DNA from 3 places in the Mesorhizobium sp. BR115XR7A genome. Region 2 is predicted to be linked to each of the others. Evidence: predicted binding sites of a transcription regulator. Region 2 holds the regulator's gene; each other region holds the start of a gene.

Region 1 (4,460 bases), on a different contig from region 2:
CCTACCAGACGCTTCGTTTCATGGATTGGGTGGGCAACAAGGGGCACAATGTGCGCCTGCCTTACAACTATCTCTCCAAGGCCGAGTGGGACGCCATTTTTGCCGCCGCGGGTATCACACCCCGCACCTGGCGTGAGAAGCTGTCGCTCTATCCGTTCCCGGCCAGCGTGTTTTTCGACCGTCGCCTGCATTTCATCGGGACCTTGCGATAGCTAACCGGAGCTGCGCGGAACGCGGCTACGCCGCCTGCGCCATACGCTCCGAACTCATGCGATAGGAAATCGCTTCGGCCAGATGGATGCGGCCGACACATTCGCTGGCGTCGAGGTCGGCGAGCGTGCGCGCCACTTTGAGCACCCGGTGGTAGGCCCGCGCCGAAAAGGCGAGTTTTTCGCTGGCATCCTTGAGCAGCGACAGGCCTGCGGCGTCCGGCATGGCGATCGTCTCGATGACGGCAGGAGAACAATGCGCGTTGGTGGTGGCGCTGTTGACGCCGAGCCGCTCGAAACGCTCGCGCTGGATGGTGCGGGCACGCGCCACGCGCGACGCCACGTCGGCGCTCTTTTCCGCTCGATCCGGCCGGATCAGGTCGCTGGCCGAGACCGCCGGCACTTCGATCCTGAGATCGATGCGGTCGAGCAGCGGACCTGAAATGCGCGCCTGGTAATCGGTGCGGCAACGATCGCCGCGCAGGCAGCGATAACCCGGTTCGCCGGCCATGCCGCAGCGGCACGGGTTCATCGCCGCCACCAGCTGGATGCGGGCCGGATAGGTGACGCGATGGTTGGCCCGTGCGATCATGCAGTCGCCGGTTTCAAGCGGCTGGCGCAGCGCATCGAGCGTCTGCGGCGTGAATTCGGGGAACTCGTCGAGGAACAGCACGCCGTGATGAGCGAGCGACACCTCGCCCGGCCGCGCGCGCAGGCCGCCGCCCACCATCGCCGCCATCGAGGCCGAATGGTGCGGGGCGCGGAACGGCCGCCGGTCGGTCAGCTTGCCTTCGCCGAGTTCGCCAGCCACCGAGGCGATCATCGAGACTTCGAGCAGTTCCTTCGGCGCCAGTGGCGGCAGGATCGACGGCAGGCGCTGCGCCAGCATCGATTTGCCTGAGCCTGGCGGACCGATCATGAGCAGATTGTGTCCGCCGGCGGCCGCCACTTCCAGCGCCCGCTTCGCCGTCTCCTGGCCCTTGATGTCGGCAAGGTCGGGCAGGTCGCGCGGTGCGGCGCGGATGCCGGCCTCCGGGCGCGACAGCACCTGCGTGCCGCGGAAATGATTGGCGATCGCAATCAGGCTGCGCGGCGCGAGAATGTCGAATTCCCGCCCCGCCCAGGCCGCTTCCGGCCCGCAGGCGAAGGGACAGATCAGCCCTTTGCCTTCGGCATTGGCGCCGATCGCCGCCGGCAAGGCACCGGCAACGGCGGTGATCGTACCGTCGAGCGACAGCTCGCCCAGCACGACATAGCCAGCCAGCATGTCGCCCGGAATGGCGCCAAGGGCTGCCATCAAGCCAAGCGCGATCGGCAGATCGTAGTGGCTGCCTTCCTTCGGCAGATCGGCGGGCGCCAGGTTGACGGTCACCTTCTTCGACGGCATCGACAGGCCCGACGCATGCAATGCCGCCTGCACCCGCTCGCGGCTTTCCGCCACCGCCTTGTCTGGCAGGCCGACGATATGCATGTTGACCTTGCCGGGCGCGATCATCACCTGCACGTCGACCGGCACTGCCTCGATGCCCTGGAAAGCGACCGTACGAACCCGCGCCACCATTGTCTGCCCCCGATGCCGGCTCGCCCTTGCCCCTTAACGGGCCGCGAGCGACGTCAACGCAAGACAACCACAGATTTCAGCCCAGGGCAAGAACATTACAGGAACAAGTGAGGTGAGCGCATGGAGCGACTACTGGCTGGTGCATTCCGAAAGCCGCCGCAACACGCCTAAGATCAAGCTGTTCCGAGATTGGGTCCCAGACGGCTGACGTCAGGGAGAGCGCGAACAGCGCCGGCTCTGAGGCGCCACTCTTGATCAAATCGGGAACATTGGCGCAACCGGTAGCCGCACAGGTTGCGCGCCGGTTGTGCCCGGCTGCAAAAGCGGAACATGGTTAACACAAACTGAAAACAAATTATGTCCGCTTCCCCTCCACCACGTCCCAGAACAGGCTGGCGATGTCGGCGCCGCCGAAGCGCTTGACCTCGCGCACGCCGGTCGGCGAGGTGACGTTGATCTCGGTCATGTAGTCGCCGATGACGTCGATGCCGACCAGGATGAAGCCGCGCTCTTTCAGCGACGGCCCGATGCGGGCACAGATTTCGCGCTCGCGTGTCGTCAACTCGGTCTTCTCGGCGCGGCCGCCGACATGCATGTTGGAGCGGGAGTCGTGCTCGGCCGGCACCCGGTTGATGGCGCCGACCGGCTCGCCGTCGATCAGAATGATGCGTTTGTCGCCCTTGCGCACATCCTTCAGGTAACGCTGCACGATATAGGGCTCGCGAAACATCTGGCCGAACATTTCGAGCAGCGAGGCGAGATTGCGGTCGGCTTCAAGCATGTGGAAGATGCCGGCGCCGCCATTGCCGTAGAGCGGCTTGACGATGATGTCGCCGAATTCCTTGCGGAAGGCGGCGACTTCGAGCGGATCCTTGGTGATCAGCGTGTCCGGCATCAGGTCCGGGAACTCGGTGACGAAAATCTTTTCCGGGCTGTTGCGCACCCAGGCCGGGTCGTTGACGACCAGCGTCTTTGGATGGATGCGCTCGAGGATGTGGGTCGTGGTGATGTAGTTCATGTCGAAGGGCGGGTCCTGGCGCAGCAGGACGACGTCCATTTCGGACAAGTCGGTGCGCACCTTTTCGCCCAGCGAATAGTGGCTGCCCTTTTCGTCGCGCACCGTCATCTCCTCGACGCGGGCAAACACCTTGCCGTCGCGCATCGACAGCCGGTCGGGCGTGTAGTGGAACAGCTGGTGACCGCGCCGCTGCGCCTCCAGCGACAGGGCGAACGAGGTGTCGCCGGCGATCGACACGGTGGAGACATGGTCCATCTGGACGGCGATTTTCAACTTCATGGCAGGTCCCCAGCATAGTCGACGCAAGCGATATAAGCGTCGCGGCGCGTTCTGCCAATCGCGACGTTTTGAACATTGGGATCAGCAAGGCGCGTCTGCCGGTTGCAGACAAGACGAGGACTGACATCATCGCTTTCTTAAGCCTTGCCGTGCGACGGTAAGCTTCGAATGCAGCCGGCCGACCTGACGCAGCGCCGGGCACCCGATGGAACGACGATCATGAACGCGCTCACTGCCGTCCGCGCAGCCTCGACCCAGCAGCTCGAACTCACCATCCTGATGCCATGCCTCAACGAGGCCGAGACGCTCGCCGTCTGCATCGGCAAGGCCAAGGCCTTTCTCGACCAATCCGGCATAGCGGGCGAGGTGCTGATCGCAGACAATGGCAGCACCGACGGCTCGCGGGAGATCGCAGCGCAAGGCGGTGCTCGTGTCGTCCCGGTGGCGCAGAAGGGCTATGGCGCGGCCCTTCTGGGCGGCATCGCTGCCGCCAGGGGACGCTTCATCATCATGGGCGATGCCGATGACAGCTATGATTTCGGTGCACTGGAGGCATTCGTGGCGCGGCTGCGCGGCGGCGCCGACCTGGTCATGGGCAACCGCTTCCACGGCGGCATAGAGGCTGGCGCCATGCCGGCTCTGCATCGCTATCTCGGCAATCCGGTGCTGAGCTTCGTCGGCCGCCTGTTCTTCCGCATCAAGACCGGCGACTTCCACTGCGGCCTGCGCGGCTTCAACGCCGGCAGCATCAGGAAGCTCGATCTGCAGACCACCGGGATGGAATTCGCCAGCGAAATGGTGGTGCGCAGCGCGCTTGCCGGGCTGCGCATCGAGGAAGTGCCGACCACGCTCAAGCCCGACGGCCGCAGCAGGCCGCCGCATCTCAGGACCTGGCGCGACGGCTGGCGGCATCTCAAATTCCTGCTGGTCTACAATCCGCGCTGGATGTTCTTCATTCCAGGGGCGGTGCTTTCCGGCCTCGGCACGCTGTTCGCGGCGCTGCTGGTGTTCGGCCCCTTGCGGGTGGTCGACAATCTTTCGCTCGATCTCAACACCTTCGTCGCCGCCTGTTTCATGATCGTCACCGGCATCCAGCTCATCACCTTCGGTGCCATTTCGCGATACTATGCCGAAATTACCGGCATCCTGCCGCCAAGCCGCGGGTCGGACTGGCTGACCAGGACCATCAGCACCGACCGTCTCGCCGCCAATGCCGGCATCTGCTTTGCCGCCGGCTTCCTGTTCTGCCTCTATGCCGTGGCGCGCTGGGCCCATCTCGGCTTCGGTCCGCTGAACGATTCCGAAATTCCGCGCATCGTCGTGCTGGGCTTGAGCCTGATCGTCATTTCGTTCCAGGTCTTCTTTTCGGCATTCCTGCTCGGTGTGCTGGAGA
Region 2 (4,460 bases):
CTTGAAGCCGGCTATGGCGGCGTTCAATTGCGGATGCTCGCCGAAATTGGCAATGCCGATACGGATCTGATCGGCCGCGGCACTGCCGGCACTGACCATCAATGCGCCTGCCAGGGCCAAGCCCGACAACCAAGCGGATTTCGACTTCAACATCATTTCCTCCCAGATTTGATCAGGGCCGCTTGGAAACGCGGCTACTACGGCGATCATGGTGAGTCCGCCGGTCTGTGTCAAACATTATATATAATTGTTGCTGTGACGCACTATCATATATACTTTTCGCCAGACGACGGATTGATCACCATGCTGAATGAAACGAGTTCCACAAAAACGGAAGCCGCCTATCAGCTGTTGCGGCGCGACATCCTGACCACGCGCCTCATGCCCGGCGCCCCGCTCAAACTGAGTGCGCTGCGCGGCACCTATGGCGTCGGCTGGACACCGTTGCGCGAAGCCCTGTCGCGGCTCGAGGCCGAACGCCTGGTCACCGCGATCAGCAATCGTGGTTTTGCCGTGGCTCCGGTGTCGCGGGCCGAGCTGGAGGATCTGGCACGCGCCAGGATGGTGGTCGAGATACCCCTGTTCCTCGAATCGATGGAAAAAGGCGGCAGGGAGTGGGAGGATGCCGTGGTCACCGCCCACTACCGGCTCTCGCGTTGCAAGACAGCGGTCGACGATCCCTCGGACGCGGCCGTCGACAGATGGGACGAGAACCACGAGGCTTTCCATGCGGCGCTGCTGAGCGCCGCCACATGCGACTGGCTGTTGCGGTTCCGCTCGACGATCTCGGATCAGCTGCGCCGGCATCATCGCTTTCTTGGTCTGGCGCCGACACTGCGGGCCGCGGCCGGCCTCAAGGATGGCTATGAAGAGGCAATCGAAGCGCTACGCGAAGCGATTGCGATCGAACACCATACCGCGATCATGGAAGCGGCGCTCGACCGTGACGTCGAGCGGGCCAAGGCGCTGATGACGGCGCATATCGGCTACACACTGCACGTCTATGTCCACAGCGAAGACAGCGGCGCTACCAGATACGCCGCTCGCGCCGGCAGCTTGAAGGCGGGTTCGGGATAACTTCAGCGCTTCCGCCACGCCTATTCGAACGCGCTGGCCGGAGTGCGCCGAACGCCCCGATCCATGGCCGCCCGAAGCTACCAATCGTTGGCATTTTGGTTTCGTTTCGTTCCGCGAATAATGGCTCCGCGAATTATACGTCCCTCCGAGGAGAAGCCTTCCAACTAACTGATGCCAAAGCCTCGTCGGCGGATGGGCCACAGGCCATTAACCAAAACGATTTCAATGCGCCTGCCGACGGCGGAAAGGACTGGTTGCCGCCCGCCGTCGCGGGCAAAAAACTTCAGACCCCTTAACAAATTCATTAAACTTTAAACGGTTGCAGAACACAACTGGAACAGATAGTGTTTGTTCTGGGTTTGTTTTTTCGATTCTGGTTCAACCTTTCGTTCAATGTCTTGGGGGCCGCCATGCTGACACGCAAGCAACATGAACTGCTGATGTTCATCCACGAACGGCTCAAGGAAAGCGGGATACCGCCTTCCTTCGACGAGATGAAGGAAGCACTCGATCTTGCCTCCAAGTCGGGGATCCATCGCCTGATCACGGCCCTGGAGGAGCGCGGCTTCATTCGCCGGCTACCCAATCGGGCGCGCGCGCTGGAAGTGCTGCGGCTGCCGGACTCGATCGCGCCGGGCCTCAATGCGGCAAAGAAGTTCTCGCCAAGCGTCATCCAAGGCAGCCTTGGCCAAGGCAGTCTCGGACGCCAGATCAGGCCGGCCGCTGCGCCTTCGCGCCTGCCCGCGGCCGGCAACGACGACGACGCGGTTTCAGCCGTGTCCATCCCGGTCATGGGCCGTATCGCCGCCGGTGTGCCGATCGATGCCATCCAGCATCAGACGCATTCGATCTCGGTGCCGCCGGACATGATCATGGGCGGCGAGCACTATGCGTTGGAGGTCAAGGGCGACTCGATGATCGAGGCTGGTATCTTCGATGGAGACACGGTCATTATCCGCAATGCCGACACGGCAAGCCCGGGCGAAATTATCGTGGCACTGGTCGACGAAGAGGAAGCGACACTGAAGCGGTTCCGCCGCAAAGGCGCTTCGATCGCGCTCGAGGCCGCCAATCCAGCCTACGAAACGCGCATTTTCGGGCCGGACAGGGTCAAGGTACAAGGCAAGCTGGTCGGGTTGATCAGGCGCTACTGAACCGGCTTGTTATCGGGCTTGTCGGGTTTTTTGTACGGCGGCAGCCCCCTCGCCTCGCGTGAGAATTTTCGCTGTTCGTGCCAGGGCCGGTATGGTCCGTCGACGGCAAATGCGATCGCGGCCCGGGTCGTGGCCGACTGGGGATTGAAGAAGACGGCAGCGCTTCCCCTGCGGGCGAGCTGCCGTTTGGTGACGACGAGAACCAGTGGATTGTGGCAGGCGTCATAGGCGGTTGCGTCATTGACGATGATCAGGTCGGCGAAAGCGCAGGCTTTCCAGGTGGTCTTGCGGTCCTCGACATAGGCAATGATCGCGCCGGAAGGGTGCCTGGCAAGGCACAGGCCTTCGCGGCAGTAGAAGGGCGATCCCGGCGGCAGGTCGGTGGGACTGGCAACATCGAATTGCCTGTCTGTCGTGTCGAACATTTCCGGTTTGACGATTGTTTCGGAGATCAGGGCGCGTTTCCAGTTGTCGGTTGCGAATTCGTTGGGACGTTCCCGGTTGACGGCCAGTTCGCCATTGCCGATCGGCAGCGCGACCAGCCGCGCATCTTCCGAGATCAGCACATCGGGCGCGCGTGTGTGCGACACAGTCAACAGGCCGGCGAGCGCGAATGGCAGCGCCGCGAGCCGCAGCCATGTCGTCGCCATCGTCGCGATAACCAGCGCGACGGTGACCAGCAGCACGGATTGCTGCGAAATCAGCCCGACTCCATCGACCGGAGAGCGCTCCGATATCCACGCCGACACGGCGATCATTGCTGTCAGGCCCTTGCCCATGAGGTAGAGAGCCGGCCAATCCAGTCCGAATGGCATCAACAGCGCGCTGGCGACGGCCAGGAACATCACGACCGACACGATAGGCATCACGGCCAGATTGGCGAACAGGCTGAGCGGCGATACCCGCTGGAAATGCCAGATGGCAAACAGTGCCGTGGCGCTGCCGGCGATAATGGACGTCATGGCCAATCCTCCTGTCGCCAGCAGGAATTTTCGCGTCAGGAACCCCGCCAGGGATCGCTTTGGCGGCGGTGGCCGCGTCTTTCCCGCACGGTGATCGGCCCAGCCGGCATAAGCGCCAACCAGGGCCGCGGTCGCGGCGAACGACATCTGAAAGCTCGGGCCGACGACCTCGTGAGGCGAGACCAGGATCACGGCGATCGCCGAGATCGCCAGATTGCGCATGGTCAGCGCAGCGCGATCGAAGAAGACGGCAATCAGCATCACCGCCAGCATGATGAAGCTGCGTTCGGCCGCAACGACGACACCGGAAATGATGAGATAGGCCGCGATCGAGAACAGTGCGGCGGCGGCCGCGTATTTCTTCACCGGCCGGCGCGCGGAAAAGTCTGGAAACAGCGCGAAGGCACCACGCAGCAGACCCATGATGGTGCCGGCCACAAGCGCCATATGCAGTCCCGAAATAGAGATGATGTGATAGATGCCGGTACGCCGCATCGCTTCATTGATTTCATCGGGTATGCCGGCGCGCACGCCGACGATCAGCGCCGCCGCGATCTCGCCTTCAGCGCCGCCGACGCTGCCCCTGATGTGGTCGGCGATGGCTTCGCGGGCATTTTCGATGCCTGAAAAAAGGCGAGCCGATAGCGGCATCTCACCGTCGTCGGCGGAAACAACCGTTGGATTGCCGAGAAAGAAGCCGCTGCCGCCGATGCCGGCGAAATAGCTGTCGAAAGAGAAGTCGTAGCTGTCCGGCCGCACCGGGCCGGTCGGCGGCAACAGTTTGGCGTAGCCTGTGATGAGCGAGCCGGCGGTCATTCCCTGCGGTATCTTGCGTGCGGAAAGCCGGACCCTTTCCGGCGCATGGCGCAGTTTTGGCCGGGCGGTCGAAATCACGTCCATGGTCAGCCGGATGCGGCCGCTCTCCATCTCCTCGATCGAGACCACGCGGCCGGTCAGTTGCGTGGAGATTTCCGAACCCAGCATCCGGGTTCCGGCTCGCCATGTTTCGACCTTCGCCGCGAGCAGGCCCAGCGCGCACAACAGCACTGCCATGAAACACAGATGGGTTTTCGACCAGGAGCGCGAGACGAAGGCACAGACCGCCATCAGCACCACGACCGCGACGGGTTTTGCAAAGTCGGGCTCGGATGCCAGCGAGAAATAGGCGATCGCCCCAACGGCCAGACAGACCGGCACCAGCAGGAACGCGATGCCCCGGTCGAGTTCGAGCTCCGCCGCCTTGGCCACGCCATGGCGCACGCGAGGC
Region 3 (4,460 bases), on a different contig from region 2:
AGATCCGGCCTGCATTTCTGCTTCGCCGCGCCGACACGGGATAGCGTCGGTGCCTTTCATGCCGGGGCGTTGCGCGAAGGCGGCAGCGACAATGGCGGACCGGGCCTGCGCGCCGACTATGGCGAGAACTATTACGCGGCCTTCGTTGTCGATCCGGACGGCTATCGCCTGGAGGCCTATTGCGGCGCTGCCGCCTAACCTGCGGTTCTGACTGTTCCCACCGACCGGGCTTTGCTCTACCAATGTGGGTACGGGCTTGGCCCGGCGGGAGGGTCAGCGATGCCGAGTTTCGACAGCCTGTTCAATGCCTTCGTCACCATTCTCGTGACCATCGATCCGCCTGGGCTGGCGCCTCTGTTCCTCGCCGTGACGCGCGGCATGAACCGCGAGGAGCGCAGCCAGGTTTCCGTGCGCGCCTCGGTCATCGGTTTTCTGGTGATGGCGCTGTTTGCGGTGGCCGGCGCATCGATCCTGTCGGTGTTCGGCATCACCTTGCCGGCGTTCCGTGTCGCCGGCGGGTTCCTGCTGTTCTTCATCGCCTTCGAAATGGTGTTCGAGCGCCGGCAGGACCGCAAGGAAAAGATCGGCGACGTCGCCATCACCAAGGACATGATCCACAACATCGCCGCCTTCCCCCTGGCGATCCCGCTGATCGCCGGCCCCGGCGCGATTTCAGCGACGGTGCTGCTCTCAGGCTCGTTTCAGGGTTTTGCGGCGCAGGCGGCCCTGGTCGGCATCATTCTTGTCTGCCTCGTCATAACCTATCTGGTATTCGTGCTGTCGGAACGCATCGACCGCATCCTCGGCCAGACCGGCCGCTCGATCCTGACCCGCCTGCTCGGGGTTATCCTGGCGGCACTGGCCGTGCAGTTCGTGGCAGATGGCATCAAGGCGCTGATGGCCTCGTAGGCCCGCTTATTTTGTGGTCGTATCGATGACTTCAAAGTCGTGGGTAATCGTCGCGGTCTTGGCCATCATGGCGGAGGCCGAGCAGTATTTTTCGATCGAAAGGTCGATTGCCCGCTTGACCTTGTCGCTGGACAGCGCCCGGCCCTTGACGATGAAATGCATATGGATGCGGGTGAACACTTTGGGATCGGTTTCGGAGCGGTCGGAATCGAGCTCGACCACGCAATCCTCGACGGCCTCGCGCCCCTTTTCGAGGATATGGACGACATCATAGGCCGAGCAGCCGCCGGTGCCGATCAGCACCAGTTCCATCGGGCTCGGTCCCGGCGTCTTGCCTTCCGGGCCTGACGCCGTGCCCAGCACGACCTTGTGGCCGCTGCTGGACTCGCCGACGAAGGTGCGCTCCTCGACCCATTTTACCCGTGCCTTCATCGCCAGTCCTCTTACGTCTCTGATCGCGCCAACGTCAGCTCAAAACCACCATGCAAAACCCCGAAAGTCCATGCGGACCCTCGGGGCATATCAAGTAAAGGCATTCGCTATTTGGTGCGGCTTTCGATCAGAACGGAATTTCGTCGTCCAGTTCGCGCGACGAACCACCGCCACCGCCGCCCCTGGGAGCGTTGCCGCCACCGCGGTTGAACCCTTCGTTCGGGCTCGACTGGCCGAAATCGGAACCACGGCTGCTGCCGCCACCGCTGTAGCCGCCAACCTGACCGCCCTCACCCTGGCCACGCGCGTCGAGCATCTGCAACTCGCCGCGGAATTTCTGCAGCACGACTTCGGTCGTGTATTTGTCGGCACCGGTCTGGTCCTGCCATTTGCGCGTCTGCAGCTGGCCCTCGACATAAACCTTCATGCCCTTCTTCAGATACTGCTCCGCCACCTTGGCGATGCCCTCATTGAAGATGACGACGTTATGCCACTCGGTCTTTTCCTTGCGCTCGCCGGAATTCTTGTCGCGCCAGCTTTCCGACGTCGCGATGCGAATGTTGACGACCGGCTCGCCCGAGTTCAGGCGGCGGATTTCAGGGTCAGCGCCGAGATTGCCGACCAGAATGACCTTGTTGACGCTACCCGCCATGATATTTCTCCGCGCTATCCGAAACAAATTTTTGTCGCAGCACCTTACAGGCTACGCACGTCAGCCGCTTGCCAAGGCTGGCTTTTCCCACAAGGTTTTTGTTCCCTTTTCGTTCCTATATGCACTGCGGCCAATTGTCAAGGAATGGCAGCAATGCCGGAACGCCGCATATGGGTCTCAAAACAGCGCTTGCCAAATCGATAAGTATCGACTTATGCTTTTGTCATGATCGAAGCAGAGATTTTCCGCGCCTTGGCCGACCCGACACGCCGCGCCGTCTTTGAGCGTCTCGCCACAAGCGAGATGAGCGTGTCGGAATTGCGCAGCGGCCTGACGGTGTCGCAACCGGCGGTGTCGCAGCATCTGGCGGTGCTGCGGGGCGCCGGCCTCGTGGTCGAGCGGCGGGCCGGCCGCAACGCCTATTATCGTGCGGATCCGCAGGGGCTTGCCCCGCTGCTCTCATGGATCGAACGCTACCGTACCTTCTGGCCGGAGCGCATCGAAAGGCTGAAGACGGTTTTGAAGGACATGGATCAATGAACAGCCAAAGCGAAGTCTCTCCCGATGCGATTGAGTTCGAATACGATCTTGCCGAGCCGCCGGAAAAGGTTTGGCGGGCGCTGACCGTGCCGGAACTGCTCGCCGCCTGGATGATGCCCAACGACATCAGGCCGCAGACCGGCAGCCGCTTTGCCTTCGCCGGTCAAGACGCGGCGATCGAATGCGAGATTCTCGATGCCGAGCCCGAACGCCTGCTGCGCTATTCCTGGCGCGAGCGGTCGGACGATGCCGCGCACCCACTCGACAGCACCGTCACCTTCACACTCGCCCGAACCGTTTCCGGCGGCACGCATCTGCGCATCGTCCATGACGGCTTTGCTCGCAAGGCGATGCCGGCCGTGGCCATGGCGGGGGCAGGCTGCCGGCTTTCGCTGCACGGGACCGGCACGCCTATAGCCGCGAACACCCCACGCCTTCTGCTGCTGCACGCGGCTTGAACACGGAAAATTGGAGACAGAAAAATGGGCGGTGTTGCCAGTCTTGTGCCGATGGTAATCGAGCAATCGAGCCGCGGCGAACGTGCATTCGACATTTTTTCGCGGCTGCTGCGCGAGCGCATCGTCTTCGTCAACGGGGAGATTAACGATGACGTCTCGGCGCTGGTCTGCGCGCAGCTTTTGTCGCTGGAGTCGGACAATCCCGAGAAGGAGATCTCGCTCTACATCAACTCGCCCGGCGGCATGGTGACCAGCGGCTTCGCCATCTACGACACGATGCAGTATATCAGCTGCCCGGTGTCGACCGTATGCATGGGCTTTGCCGCGTCGATGGGATCGTTCCTGCTGATGGCGGGCACCGCCGGGCGCCGCATCGCACTACCCAACGCCACCATCCTGCTACATCAGCCGCTGGGCGGCTTCCAGGGCCAGGCTTCCGACATCCAGCGGCACGCCGAACGCATCGGCCAGACCAAACGCCACATGACCGAACTCTACGCCCAGCATTGCGGCCGCAGCTATGAAGACGTCGAGCGCACGCTCGACCGCGACCATTTCATGACCGCCCGCGAGGCCCAGGCCTGGGGCATCGTCGACCATGTGTTCGACACCCGCAAAAAGGCTGCGTAAGACCAGAGTGAGGTCAAATCCTGCTGCTTGTCGAAGATTTGACGATCCCGCTCTGGCTCCGGTGGCGGCAGGCCCCTATAACAAGGGATGACCGACACTCATCGATCAAGAACATCGCACCGTGTCACGGCCGCCATGGTGCTTGCCATCGTCGGCCTTGTGTCCAGGTCGGCACTTGCCGACGAGGCCTCGTCGTCGGTTCGGAAAGGCGCCCTGCCCGGCGTAACCGGCGACTATCGCATCGCAAAGCCCGCCCCGGTGCCCGAACCCGACGACGCGTTCCCCAGCAGCGGCAACGGGCAGTTCAAGATCGGCAATACCGATGTCAGGATTTCCGGCAGCATCACCGTCGATGTCGGAGTTGGCGGGATCAAGCCACCCAGATAGGCAAAGATCGGGCCTTCCAACTGGAGCCCGCCAAAAGAACAGCCCCGCCGTGCCTTGGGCAAACGGACGGGGCTTTTCTGGATCTCAAATCCATTTTTGCCGGGAGTGTACTGCCGGCGTTTGATTTCGGATGCTTCGCGGCATTCAGCCGACGATCCGACTAGCAGTCTCTGATTTTCAGGGATACGGCAGGTCACGGTTTGTCGGGTGGCGCAAACGCCTGCCCTTGGCACTTATGCCTGCCGCGGCTCCAGTAACAACTGAAGCCCTGGGGGACTATCCGGTGGCGTCATGCTCCGCTCCTCTTGTCCGTTGCGACATTGTCGTCGTGAAGCGCAAATCGCAAATGCCTGCGGCGTCTCGCAGGCCGCCTTGGGGCGGCGAGGCCATCGATAGACGGCCGGCTTCGCTGACTTCGCAAGACTGCTCCCGTGAGTTGGCCGCGTCAACCA

The links. Region 2 encodes LexA, which represses DNA repair genes until DNA is damaged. Its sites were predicted from a motif close to TGTTCNNNNTGTGTTCNG; they were not measured.
Region 1: LB557_RS27540 (YifB family Mg chelatase-like AAA ATPase) is a predicted target of LexA. The motif match lies at 1,859-1,876, and genes of this name have one in related genera.
Region 3: LB557_RS23870 (single-stranded DNA-binding protein) is a predicted target of LexA. The motif match lies at 2,093-2,110, and genes of this name have one in related genera.

The regions. Positions count from the first base shown of each region.
Region 1 covers NZ_JAIUHW010000016.1:57,971-62,430, forward strand. The annotation lists gene LB557_RS27535 (class I SAM-dependent methyltransferase) at 1-212, shown strand, start outside; gene LB557_RS27540 (YifB family Mg chelatase-like AAA ATPase) at 238-1,770, opposite strand; gene gshB (glutathione synthase) at 2,126-3,067, opposite strand; gene LB557_RS27550 (glycosyltransferase family 2 protein) at 3,287-4,460, shown strand, end outside.
Region 2 covers NZ_JAIUHW010000019.1:35,540-39,999, forward strand. The annotation lists gene LB557_RS29125 (ABC transporter substrate-binding protein) at 1-153, opposite strand, end outside; gene LB557_RS29130 (GntR family transcriptional regulator) at 304-1,077, shown strand; gene lexA (transcriptional repressor LexA) at 1,488-2,231, shown strand; gene LB557_RS29140 (ComEC/Rec2 family competence protein) at 2,225-4,460, opposite strand, start outside.
Region 3 covers NZ_JAIUHW010000012.1:38,810-43,269, forward strand. The annotation lists gene LB557_RS23855 (VOC family protein) at 1-198, shown strand, start outside; gene LB557_RS23860 (MarC family protein) at 280-909, shown strand; gene LB557_RS23865 (OsmC family protein) at 916-1,341, opposite strand; gene LB557_RS23870 (single-stranded DNA-binding protein) at 1,469-1,993, opposite strand; gene LB557_RS23875 (ArsR/SmtB family transcription factor) at 2,219-2,533, shown strand; gene LB557_RS23880 (SRPBCC family protein) at 2,530-2,991, shown strand; gene LB557_RS23885 (ATP-dependent Clp protease proteolytic subunit) at 3,016-3,621, shown strand; gene LB557_RS23890 (hypothetical protein) at 3,709-4,008, shown strand.